DNA from 3 places in the Intrasporangium sp. DVR genome. Region 1 is predicted to be linked to each of the others. Evidence: riboswitches for the same ligand, from Rfam matches in the RefSeq annotation. Region 1 holds a riboswitch; each other region holds the start of a gene.
The links. A riboswitch is a leader RNA that binds a small molecule or an ion and turns the genes downstream of it on or off. The one in region 1 is predicted to bind S-adenosylmethionine.
Positions count from the first base shown of each region.

Region 2: linked by a shared signal. The riboswitch ahead of metX (homoserine O-acetyltransferase MetX) and the one ahead of ABWV20_RS11880 (aminotransferase class V-fold PLP-dependent enzyme) in region 1 are both predicted to bind S-adenosylmethionine.
Region 3: linked by a shared signal. The riboswitch ahead of ABWV20_RS15530 (bifunctional o-acetylhomoserine/o-acetylserine sulfhydrylase) and the one ahead of ABWV20_RS11880 (aminotransferase class V-fold PLP-dependent enzyme) in region 1 are both predicted to bind S-adenosylmethionine.

Region 1 is NZ_BAABZW010000015.1:177,544-181,595, reverse strand. Features, by position in the region: gene ABWV20_RS11885 (DNA translocase FtsK) at 1-2,580, opposite strand, end outside; SAM riboswitch class IV at 2,768-2,894, shown strand; gene ABWV20_RS11880 (aminotransferase class V-fold PLP-dependent enzyme) at 2,929-4,052, shown strand, end outside.
Region 2 is NZ_BAABZW010000019.1:71,731-75,782, forward strand. Features, by position in the region: gene ABWV20_RS14330 (universal stress protein) at 1-224, opposite strand, end outside; gene metX (homoserine O-acetyltransferase MetX) at 347-1,546, opposite strand; SAM riboswitch class IV at 1,566-1,679, opposite strand; gene ABWV20_RS14340 (DUF4192 domain-containing protein) at 2,024-3,166, opposite strand; gene ABWV20_RS14345 (YkvA family protein) at 3,268-3,783, opposite strand; gene ABWV20_RS14350 (EcsC family protein) at 3,788-4,052, opposite strand, start outside.
Region 3 is NZ_BAABZW010000019.1:328,333-332,384, reverse strand. Features, by position in the region: gene ABWV20_RS15535 (S66 family peptidase) at 1-277, opposite strand, end outside; gene ABWV20_RS15530 (bifunctional o-acetylhomoserine/o-acetylserine sulfhydrylase) at 356-1,675, opposite strand; SAM riboswitch class IV at 1,688-1,803, opposite strand; gene ABWV20_RS15525 (acyl-CoA dehydrogenase family protein) at 1,965-3,128, shown strand; partial or broken gene ABWV20_RS15520 (glycosyltransferase family 2 protein) at 3,178-4,052, shown strand, end outside.

The DNA of each region.
Region 1 (4,052 bases):
CTCGGGCCGGACCAGCACGTCCCGGGCCTTGGAGCCCTCGCTCGGGCCGACGACGCCGCGCGACTCCAGCAGGTCCATCAGGCGGCCCGCCTTGGCGAAGCCGACCCGCAGCTTGCGCTGGAGCATCGAGGTCGAGCCGAACTGCGTCGTGACGACGAGCTCGGTGGCCTGCAGCAGCACGTCGAGGTCGTCGCCGATGTCGTCGTCGACCTGCTTCTTGGGCTGGGCGACGGTGATGTTCTCGACGTAGTTGGGCTTGAGCTGGGTCGTCACGAACTTGACGACCTCGTGGATCTCCGACTCGTTGACCCAGGCGCCCTGCACGCGCATCGGCTTGCTCGCGCCCATGGGCAGGAAGAGCGCGTCGCCCTGGCCGATGAGCTTCTCTGCGCCCGGCTGGTCGAGGACGACACGCGAGTCGGCCAGCGAGCTCGTCGCGAAGGCCATGCGCGAGGGCACGTTCGCCTTGATGAGACCGGTCACGACATCGACGGAGGGTCGCTGTGTCGCGAGGACGAGGTGGATTCCGGCGGCACGGGCGAGCTGGGTGATCCGGACGACGGACTCCTCGACGTCGCGGGGGGCCACCATCATCAGGTCCGCGAGCTCGTCGACGACGACGAGGAGGTAGGGGTAGGTCGTCAGCTGGCGCTCGGACCCGGGGAGTGGCTTGACCTTCCCCGCCCGCACTGCCTTGTTGAAGTCGTCGACGTGCTTGAAGCCGAAGGCCGCCAGGTCGTCGTAGCGCTGGTCCATCTCGCGCACGACCCACTGGAGCGCCTCCGCGGCCTTCTTCGGGCTGGTGATGATCGGCGTGATGAGGTGCGGGATGCCTTCGTACGCGGTGAGCTCGACGCGCTTCGGGTCGACGAGGACGAGGCGGACCTCCTCCGGCGTCGCCCGCATGAGGATCGAGGTGATCATCGAGTTGACGAAGCTCGACTTGCCGGAGCCGGTCGCGCCGGCGACGAGCAGGTGGGGCATCTTGGCGAGGTTGGCGATGACGTAGGCGCCCTCGACGTCCTTGCCGACGCCCATGACCATGGGGTGCTCGTTGCTCCGGGCCGTCTGGCTCCGCAGCACGTCGCCGAGGGCGACGTTCTCCCGGTCGGCGTTGGGGATCTCGATGCCGATGGCGCTCTTGCCGGGGATGGGGCTGAGGATGCGGACGTCGGCCGACGCGACGGCGTAGGCGATGTTCTTGGAGAGGGCGGTGACGCGCTCCACCTTGGTGCCCGATCCGAGCTCGACCTCGTAGCGGGTCACGGTGGGCCCGCGGGTGAAGCCGGTCACCGCTGCGTCGATGTCGAACTGGTCGAAGACGTGGGTCAGCGACTCGACGACCTTGTCGTTGGTGTGGCTGCGGGTCTTGTGCGGGGCCCCGTGAGCCAGGATCGCGTGGTCCGGGAGGCGGTAGGTGACGTTGCCCTCGAGCGAGAGCTGCTCGACCCGGGACGGGATGGGCGAGGTGGGAGGCGGCACCAGCTCCGGCTTGGGCCCGACGCGGGCCGTGTCGGGGGCGCCGTGGGTCCGTGGGTCGGTGGCGTCGATGGCCTGGGTGCTCGCGGACGTGCCGGCCGGACGTGGGGCCAGGACACCGGGCGGCGTCGGCCGCTTCTCCCCGGGGCGCAGGCGCGTGGTCGGCTCGTCCTCCGCCTCCCGGACCGCGGCCTGCCGGAAGGCCTCGTCGCCGTCCCGCTCGCTGAGGTCGACGGCCTTGCGGCGGCTCCTCCTTGCGGGCCCTCCCTCGGCGTCCTCGGCAGGCTCGCCGCCGTCCGCCTCGTGCGGTCGGTGCAGGACGAGGTCGCGCAGCTGGCGGAGACGGTGCGGGATGTGGTTGACCGGCGTTGCGGTGATCACCAGGAGGCCGAAGGTGCCGAGCAGGATGAGGATGGCGATCGCGCCGTACCTGGACACGGCCGCGTCCAGCGGGCTGGAGGCGAGGAACCCGATGATGCCGCCGGCGGCGCGCATTCCTTCAGCGCCGTCAGGGGGGTTGGGGATGCCGTCACTGACGTGGGCCAGCCCGCACGCGGCGAAGGTCAGCGTGACGGTGCCGACGATGATGCGGTTGGTCGCTGCCTCGTCCTCAGGTGCTCGAAGGACTCGCAGACCAAGCAGGAGCAGGACGAGCGGAACGGCGTAGGCGATGCGGCCGAAGGTCCCCGCGACGACGGCGTGGACGCCGTCGCCGAAGACCCCGTCGACCCCCCACCACTCGCGCGCGGCGACGATGATGGCGAGCGCGATGAGGGTGAAGCCGACACCGTCCCGGCGGTGCTCGGGCTCGAGGTCGCGGGCGCTGGCGCCGACTCGTCGGACGGCTCCCCCGGCGACGTGCGACACCCCCATCCAGGTGTTGCGCACGGCTCGGATCGGCAGTGGCAGGCCGCCGCCCCTGGCCCTGCCCCGGGTCGCGGGACGTTTGGTCCCGCGGGCGCCACCGCGGCTCGCGGCCGGGCGTGCGGCGGCCTTGCCGCGGGTCGCGGCACCACTGCTCGTCCCCGACGCCGCCCTCGTCGTGGCCGACGAACCGGAGGACGAAGCAGGGCGCGCGCTGCTGGACCGACGTGTCGCCATGGTCGCACGGTACGACACCTGACCCCCTGAACTCACGCGTCACACGCGCAACACCCTCCTTTTGCTCCGATCCGACCCGCCGAGCGGCCTGGGACGAGGAGCGAGCCCAGCGGCATACGTCTCAGATGACGACACGGGCCCCGTGCCCGGTGGACAGCGGCGGGGGCGGCTCCCTATCTTCGTGTCAGGTCATGAGCGCCAGCGTCAAGCCCCGGCTCGCTGGCCAGCAACCCTCCTCCGCGGCGGGGTGCTCCGGGTGACGACCAGGCCGTCCTCGCCACGTTCGTGGTGTCGAGGCGCGGCAAGCGCGGACCTGCACCCGGCGGGTCCCCCGACCGAGGAGCCCCCATGTCAGTCCTCCCCCGTACCAGCGCGGCCCACGCCCGTTCCCTGGCGGCCGGCGCCACGGAGTGCGGAGCCGGCGCACCGCACCCGTTCGCCACCCGCACCCGTGCCGTCTCCGCCCCGTCGTCGGTGGCGCTGCCGGCGGTCGTCGGCGCCGGCCTCGTCGTGCCCACTCTCTCGGGGGCGACGACCTACGCCAACCTCGACCACGCTGCGTCCACCCCGGCCCTGGTCGCGGTCAAGGAGGCCGTCGACCGCGCCCTCGAGACCTACGCCTCGGTGCACCGCGGCGCCGGCTACGCGTCTCGTCTGACGAGCGCCTGGTACGAGCAGGCTCGCGCCGAGGTTGCAGCCTTCGTCGGCGCGCGTCCGGGTGACGCCGTCGTCTTCACCCGGACGACGACGGACTCCTGGGCCGTGCTGTCCGCTGCCCTGCCGGAGACGGCCACCGTGTTCGTCTTCGCGTCGGAGCACCACTCGACCCTGCTGCCATGGGGAGAGAACCGCACGGTGCGTCTGCCCGTCCCGCGCAGCATCGCGGAGGCGCACAGCGCGCTCTCCGAGGCACTCTCCGGGGAACTCTCCGGGACACTCTCCGGGCACGGCGACGGACCGCGCCTCGTCGTCATCACCGCCGCCTCCAACGTCACCGGCGAGGTGTGGCCGGTCGAGGAGCTCACCCGGTTGGCCCACCGGCACGGGGCCCGCGTCGCGGTCGATGCCGCGCAGCTCTCGGCGCACCGCCGGATCGACCTCGCCGCGTCCGACGTCGACTACATCGCCTTCTCCGGACACAAGACCTATGCGCCCTTCGGCACCGGCGTCCTGGCCGGGCGCTCCGACTGGCTCGACGCCGGCGAGCCCTACCTGCGCGGCGGTGGTGCGACCCGCGCCGTCGCCGAGGACGGGACGACGTGGGCGACCGGCGCAGCCCGCCACGAGGGCGGCAGCCCCAACGTCATCGGTGCCATCGCGCTCGCGGCAGCCTGCGCCACCATCGCCGGCAACCGGGCCGCCATCGAGGGCCACGAGACGCGCCTGCTCGCTCGGCTCCGCGACGGGCTGCGTTCGATCGACGGCGTCGAGGAGCTGTCCATCTTCGACGAAGCACATGACCGGGTCGGCGT
Region 2 (4,052 bases), on a different contig from region 1:
ACCAGCTGGCGGACCTCATGGTCGAGGCCCTTCTCCTCGAGCACCCCCTTGATGCGCTCCAGCTCGCTCTCGAACCGGGCGGACTCGTCCGCGTCGAAGTCCTTGCCCCCTCTGTGCGAGCTGATCACGATGAGCTTGGTGCCTCGCAGCACGCACTCCTCCGCCGCTCGCTTCAGTGCGGCGCGGCCTTCCTTGGTCGCGACGTATCCAACGACAATGGCCACTGTGCCCGGACCTCCTTGGGACGGAAATGTCTTGTGATCGGACGCTACCCGAAAAAGCACCGTGCGGGAGCCGTCTGCGGTGGCGCGTCGGACACACTCGAGTGAACCCGGGCAGGTCGACGTCAGCCCAGGGCGGAGCGGATGATGACCCCCACCTGCTCATCCTCGATGAGGAAGCCGTCGTGGCCGAACCGCGAGCTGATGTGGGCGCGGACCGACCGTGGCAGCAGGCGGTGGAGCTCGTCCGACAGCTCGGGCGGATACAGCCGGTCGGTGTCGACGGACGCGATCGTGCACTCCGCGGTGATGCGTGACAGGGCCTGCGCGACGCCGCCCCGGTCACGACCCACGTCGTGGGAGTTCATCGCCTCGGTCAACACGAGGTAGGAGTTCGCGTCGAACCGCCGAGCCAGCTTTCCGGCGTGGTGGTCGAGGTAGCTCTCCACCGCGAACCGGCCCCGCTCACCGGAGCGCAGCGGGTCCTCCCCGAGCTGTGCGGTGCGTCCGAAGCGCTCGTCGAGCTCGGCACCCGTGCGGTAGGTGATGTGCGCGATCCGACGCGCAAGGCCCAGCCCTGCCTCCGGGGAGCGGCCGGCGCGGTAGTAGTCGCCACCGGCGAAGTCAGGGTCCTGGCGGATGGCCAGCAGCTGCGGTTGACACCAGGCGATCTGGTCAGCCGTGGCGTAGGCGGTGCTCGCGAGCACGATGCTGCGGTCGACGCGTCCGGGGTGTGAGGCGGCCCACTCGAGGGCGCGCATCCCGCCCATCGACCCGCCGACGACGGCGGCGAGCCGGGTCGCGCCGAGGTGCTCGAGGAGGCGCGCCTCGACCTCGACCTGGTCGCGAATCGTGACGTAGGGGAACCTGCTCCCCCACTCGCGCCCGTCGGGGGCGGTGCTCGACGGTCCGGTGGTGCCCTGGCATCCCCCCAGGACGTTGGCTGCGACGACGAACCACGAGTCGGTGTCGATCGGGCGGCCCCGGCCGACGAGTCCGGGCCACCACCCGGGAGAGGCATGGCCGGCACCTGCCTCGCCCTCGACGTGGCTGTCCCCGGTCAGCGCGTGCTCGATGAGCACGACGTTGTCGCCGGCGGCGTTGAGCGTGCCCCATGTCTCGTAGGCCACGGTGACGTCGGGAAGGATGCCTCCGCGTTCGAGCCGGAACTCTCCGATCTGCGCGAACCGGCGGGCACCGACCGGGTCGCCGAGACGCCACGCCCCGCTGACCCGCGGACTGGTCGGCGCCGCCGCGAACCCGTTGCGCACGGCGTCAGGTCGGAGTCGCAGGCGTCGCGTCGAGGTCTGATGGTTGTCTGTCATCGTCAAGGTCGACTCCCGGAAATCGCGCTTGCCGACCCCGGTCGCGGGGCGGCCTGGTCCTCACCCGGGGCACCCCACCGCGACGGAGGGTTGCCGACCAGCGAGCCGGGGCTTGACGCTGGTACTCATGACCTGGCCCAACTCTACGTCACGGGCGTCCCCGTTTCCTCCCCGTCGTCCACGGTGTGGAATGCGGCCGGTGGCCCGTCCCACGCTGTCCCTGGCTTCGACCGGAGGCTGCCGACGGTCCGGTGGTCACCCGCACCGGGCCGGGGGCGGGCACCGGGGGCGGCGGGCACGGGGGGCCGGCACGGGGGCCGGCACAGGGGGCCGGCACAGGGGGCCGGCACAGGGGGCCGGCACAGGGGGCCGGCACAGGGGGCCGGCACAGGGGGCCGGCACAGGGGGCGGGCACAGGGGGCGGGCACAGGGGGCGGGCACAGGGGGCGGGCACAGGGGGGCATCGAGCGACGGGCATCAGGCCGCGGGCATGCGGACTCCGTGATCGAGGCCCACCCGGATCAGCCTGGCGAGCCGGTACTCCGGATCGAGCTGCAGGGCGCGGTCGACGCACAGTCCGGCGCGCGTGCCGTCACCCCGGCACCAGGCGTAGGCGCCGGCGATGGTGAGGACCGGTGCGGCGAACCGCACAGGAGTCACCCGGCACAGCTCCAGAAGCGCATCCTCGACCCGGCGGGGGTCGCACACCAGGTCGTCAGCCTCGGGTACGAAGCCGTGGTCCACCTCTCCGACCAGGGCGTGGAGTCGCGTCAGCAGGCGATCGTCGACCTCGTCGGTCGGGAGCCAGCCCGGACAGAGCCAACCGATGAGCGCGTCTCGCAGGTCGCGGTCCTCGAGGGGCCCGACGAGCGGCGGGAGGAGGCGGGCCAGGCCCGCGGCCGGCGCCTCGCCGCGAAGCAGCACACCCCACGCGCCGAGAGACTCGTCGGTGAGCTCCTCCCAGCGGGAGGCAGCGGGCCGGCGGTCGGGCGCCGCGACTCCTTCCCCGGAACTGGTGGACTCGTCCACGCCCTCGGCGGGCCCGCCGATCCAGCTGAGGAAGCGGGAGTGCCTGGCCCTGCGATAGCTGTGCCGCCATTCCTCGACGGCCTGGGCCACGTGGTCGTCGTGAGCCTCCGGCAGCGGCTCGACGAGGGACGCGACCGCCCGCCTGCTGCCGAGCACCGATCGCCCTTGCGCGACGTAACCTGCCACCGCGGGCACGTCCGCCGGCGCGGGCAGGAGCCCGCCGTCATCCGGGCAGCCATCCGACCGAAGGCAGTACCAGCGCGCTCCCCGCACGACGAGGTCCTCGACCACCGGGATCCCGGCGAGCCCCAGGGCCACCCCGAGGGCATCGGCCAAGGGGCGCGCCTCGCCCGGCTCGTCCTCGTACGCGACGAGAGCCACCGCGGTGGCGCCGGCGCGCTCGATCGGCTCCATCAGCGCAGCGGCAGCCTGCGCTGCCTGTGGATGGGCGAGGACGTCCATCCGCGCAACGAGCCCGACGGACTTCTCCTGCAGGCAGATGATGACGACACTGCGCTCGGGCTGGAAGCCGAGGTGGAAGGGGACGATGGTGACCAGCTCGGCGGGTCCTGAGACGGAGATCTTCTGCATGCTCCGACAGTGGCGCAGCACCAGTCGGCGGGCCCGTCCATGCCGATGACCTGTGGATGACCGTCGGTCCCCTCCGGGGGGTGTGGATGACTCAGGTCGGCTCAGCGCTCGAGACGCTTGCGCACCGTCTCGAGGACGTAGGTCGTCGCGGCCTCGCGGGCGTGGTGTGTCAGCCGTGGGCCTGCACCGGTGGCCGCCACCTCGTGGACGCCGTCGCTCGCCGGAGACCCGAGCGGCCGGACCCGTCCTGCGGAGGCTCGTTCGGCGCGCGGGGGCGTGCGCCGACCCTGCCCCGCCTCCCACGTGAGGAACCGGTCGGTCTCCTCCACGAGTGTCTTGACCGCCCATGAGATGACCACGGCGTCGTCGGCGGCGCCGACGACCGGCAGCACCGCTTCCGGGACCAGGTCCACCGGCGAGACGATGTAGGCGACGGCCGCGGCGAGCATGCCGAGCCGACCGCGGGTCGTCCCGGCGTACTGGCCGGACAGCGTCGCTCGCACGAGGCGGGGAACGGCCTGGACGCGCACCGTGAGGCTCGGGGCTCCCGGCCGCGTCGAGGCGCGGATCACCGAGGCCGTCGTGGCGAGGAGCTTGAGGCGTGATGCAGCCTTCATGGCCTTACCTGCCACCGGCAGCCGCCCCTCCGCTCCTTGGCCCGCCGTTCATGCGGACATCAGGCGTGCCCGTGGCGCCCTGCCGGGGAAACTCCTCCGTGGCCTGCTTGGCGATCCGCCCCAGGAGATACAGGTCGACGCCGCCACCGACGAGCCCGCCCACGACGGGAACGGCCCGGCCGAGCTTGGCGATGACGCCGGAACCGAGCCGCCCGAGCAGGCGGAACGCGATGGCCTTGTTGAGGACCATGAGGGCGGGGGCGGGCAGG
Region 3 (4,052 bases), on a different contig from region 1:
CACCCCACGGCGGGACGACGGCTCGGATCGCAGGGTCCGTGAGCATCCGCATCAGCTCGGCTGCACGCTTCTCGCGCGGCGCGCTGACGTGCGACGGCGTGTGCATGCACTCACCGATCTCGACTCGGAAGCCCTTGGCCTCCAGGAACTCTCGAGTCAGCTCGACCCGTGCCCACAGCCGGTCGGGGACACCGGCGCTCGGTGCGGTGACGCCGATCCGGTCACCCGGGCGCAGGGGAGCGGGATAGCGGACGGCGGTCGCAGGCTCGGCGGACATGCGAGCCAGCGTACGAGCAGGCGGAGGTGAGCGGCATACGGCATGGTCTTGGCCGCGCCGCCCACCTCGTCCGGCCGGTCAGCCCTTGGCCGCGGCGAAACCCTGCTCGAGGTCGGCGACGATGTCGTCGATGTGCTCGATGCCCACGGCGAGACGGACCAGCCCGGGGGTCACCCCGGCAGCGAGACGGTCCTCCTCAGGGCCCTGCGAGTGCGTCGTCGAGGCGGGGTGGATGACGAGGGAGCGGACGTCGCCGATGTTGGCCACGTGGCTGTGCAGCGTCAGGCCCTCGACGAACTTCTTCCCGGCCTCAAGGCCCCCACGGATCTCGAAGGACAGGACGGCCCCAGCGCCGCGCGGCGCGTACTTCCGGGCGGTCTCGTAGGACGGGCTGTCCGGCAGCGAGGCCCAGACGACGCTCTCGACCTGGTCGTGCGACTGGAGGAACGCCGCGACCTTGGCCGCGTTGTCGAGGTGGCGCTCGATCCGCAGTGACAGGGTCTCGAGGCCCTGCGCGATGAGGAACGCGTTGAACGGGGCGGCGGCGGGGCCGAGGTCGCGGAGCAGCTGGACGCGAGCCTTGAGGATGTAGGCCAGGTTGGCGCCGAGCGGGCTGCCGACACCGAGGTCCCGGGCGAACACGAGCCCGTGGTAGCTCTCCTCGGGCGTGTTGTAGTTGGGGAACTTCTCCGGGTCCTGGCCGTAGTCGAAGCGGCCCGCGTCGACGATGACCCCGGCGATGGACGTGCCGTGGCCGCCGAGGTACTTCGTCGCCGAGTGGACCACGACGTCCGCGCCCCACTCGATCGGGCGGATCACGTAGGGCGTCGCGATGGTGTTGTCCACCACGAGGGGGACCCCGTGCTCGTGGGCCAGCGCCGCGACGGCCTCGATGTCGAGCACCTCGGCCTTGGGGTTGGCGATCGTCTCCCCGAAGAGCAGCTTGGTGTTGGGCCGGATCGCAGCGCGCCAGGAGTCGATCGACGCCGGGTCGTCGACGAAGGTCACCTCGAGGCCCAGCTTGGGCAGGGTGAACTTGAGCAGATTCACTGTGCCGCCGTAGAGGCTCGGCGAGGCGACGATGTGGTCGCCCGCCTCGGCGATGTTGAGAATGGCGAGCGTCGTCGCCGACTGGCCGGACGCGACGAGCAGCGCCCCGACCCCGCCCTCGAGGGCGGCGATGCGCTGCTCGACGACGTCGGTGGTCGGGTTCATGATCCGGGTGTAGATGTTGCCGAACTCTTTGAGCCCGAACAGGTTCGCTGCATGGTCGGTGTCGTTGAAGACGTAGCTGGTCGTCTGGTAGATCGGCAGGGCCCGCGCGCCGGTGGCGCTGTCGGCGCTCTGGCCGGCGTGGATCTGCTTCGTCTCGAAGGACCAGTCGGGGGTGTCGCTCATCGGTGTTCCTCACACTCGCGCTTGCGCACCGGCGGTCGCCGGTGGCCAGGTCTTCACCCGGGGCACCCCGCCGCGTAGCGAGGGTTGCCGGTCAGCGAGCCGGGGCCGTGACGCTGACACTCATGACCTTCCGTGGATGGTATGCCGCTGGGCTCGTCCGCGCCCAGGCGTCCTCATCGTGGACGCTGAGTTCGCATGCTGGACACCGGGGCCGATGCCGCCCGGGCTGCGGTGGCCTGGATCACTTGGACGTCCTACTAATTGTGTCTCGCGAGTAGCATTGCTCCTCGTGACGAGCACTGATTTCGACCTGTTCCGGACCAGCGAGGACCACGAGGCGCTCCGTGAGGCGGTGCGCGCAGTGGCCGAGGACAAGATCGCTCCCTTCGCCGCGGCGGTCGACGAGGAGGCCCGCTACCCCCAGGAGGCGCATGACGCGCTGGTGGCGTCCGACTTCTTCGCCCCCCACGTCCCCGAGGAGTACGACGGCGTCGGAGCCGACGCGCTGGCGACCTGCATCGTGATCGAGGAGGTCTCGCGCGTCTGCGCCTCGTCGGCGCTCATCCCGGCGGTCAACAAGCTCGGCTCGCTGCCGCTGATCCTCGCCGCGAACGACGACGTCAAGCGCAAGTACCTGCCGCCGCTGGCGCACGGCGAGACGACCTTCTCCTACGGCCTGTCCGAGCGCGAGGCCGGCTCCGACACCGCGTCGATGAAGTGCCGGGCCCGGCGGGACGGGGACGACTGGGTCCTCAACGGACAGAAGTCGTGGATCACCAACGCCGGCGTGTCCGAGTACTACACCGTCCTCGCTGTGACCGACCCCGACGGGCCGCGAGGCAACAACGTGTCCGCCTTCGTCGTCGAGAAGTCGGATGCGGGCTTCACCTTCGGTGAGAAGGAGCGCAAGCTCGGCATCAAGGGCAGCCCGACTCGCGAGCTGCACTTCGACAACGTCCGCATCCCGGGCGACCGCCTGGTCGGCGAGGTCGGTGACGGCCTGAAGATCGCACTGCGCACCCTCGACCACACCCGGGTGACCATCGGGGCCCAGGCCATCGGCATCGCCCAGGGGGCGCTCGACCACGCGGTCGCCTACGTCAAGGAGCGCAAGCAGTTCGGCAAGCGGATCGCCGACTTCCAGGGCATCCAGTTCATGCTCGCCGACATGGCGATGGAGGTCGAGGCGGCCCGGCAGATGGTCTACGTGGCCGCAGCGAAGTCCGAGCGGGGCGACAAGGACCTCTCCTTCTTCGGCGCGGCGGCCAAGTGCTACGCGTCCGACGTTGCGATGAAGGTAACGACGGACGCGGTGCAGCTGCTGGGCGGAGCCGGCTACACGAAGGACTTCCCGCTCGAGAGGATGATGCGCGACGCGAAGATCACCCAGATCTACGAAGGGACCAACCAGATCCAGCGCATCGTCATGGCGCGCCAGCTCCTCAAGGGTTGAGAGGTAGTCTCCTCCCGACCTCAGTTCCCGAGCCCCGGAGCGGACGCACCCCGTGCATCACCCACCTCCCATCAGCGTCATCATGCCCCTGCTCAACGAGGAGAAGCATCTGGGTGAGGCCGTCCAGGCGATCCTCGAGCAGGGCTACCCGGGTGAGCTGGAGCTCGTGCTGGCGATCGGTCCGGGACACGACGACACCCTCGGGGTCGCGCGTGAGCTGGCGCAGCGGGATCCCCGGATCACGGTCGTCGAGAACCCCTCAGGACGCACGCCCGACGCGTTGAACCTCGCCGTCGAGGCGGCCGCGCACGACATCATCGTCCGGGTCGACGGGCACGGCTTCCTCAGCCCCGGCTACGTCGAGCGCGCCGTGACGGTGCTCGAGGAGACCGGCGCCGCCAACGTGGGCGGCGTCATGTACGCCGAGGGCGTGACGAACTTCGAGAAGGCGGTCGCCATCGCGATGCGGTCGCCGCTGGGCGTCGGCGGCGCCCGGTTCCACACCGGTGGGGAGGCCGGGCCGGCGGACACCGTCTACCTCGGCGTCTTCCGGCGCAGGTGGCTCACCTCCGTCGGTGGCTACGACGCGCGGTTCTCGAGGGCGCAGGACTGGGAGCTCAACTACCGGATCCGTCAGGCGGGCGGCACGGTCTGGTTCGACCCCGAGCTGCGGGTCCGCTACCGTCCCCGGCCCACGTTTCGCCGCCTCGCCCGGCAGTACCGTGACTACGGCCGGTGGCGCCGGGTCGTGGCTCGGGAGCACAAGGGCTCGATCAACGCCCGCTACCTCGCGGCGCCCACCGCACTGGTGGCCAACGTCGTCGGTCTGGTCGGAGGCTTCGTCTGGGCGCCGCTGTGGATCGTTCCTGGCACCTATGCGACGGCGATCACGGTCGGAGGGCTGGCCATCGGGTGGCGGGACGG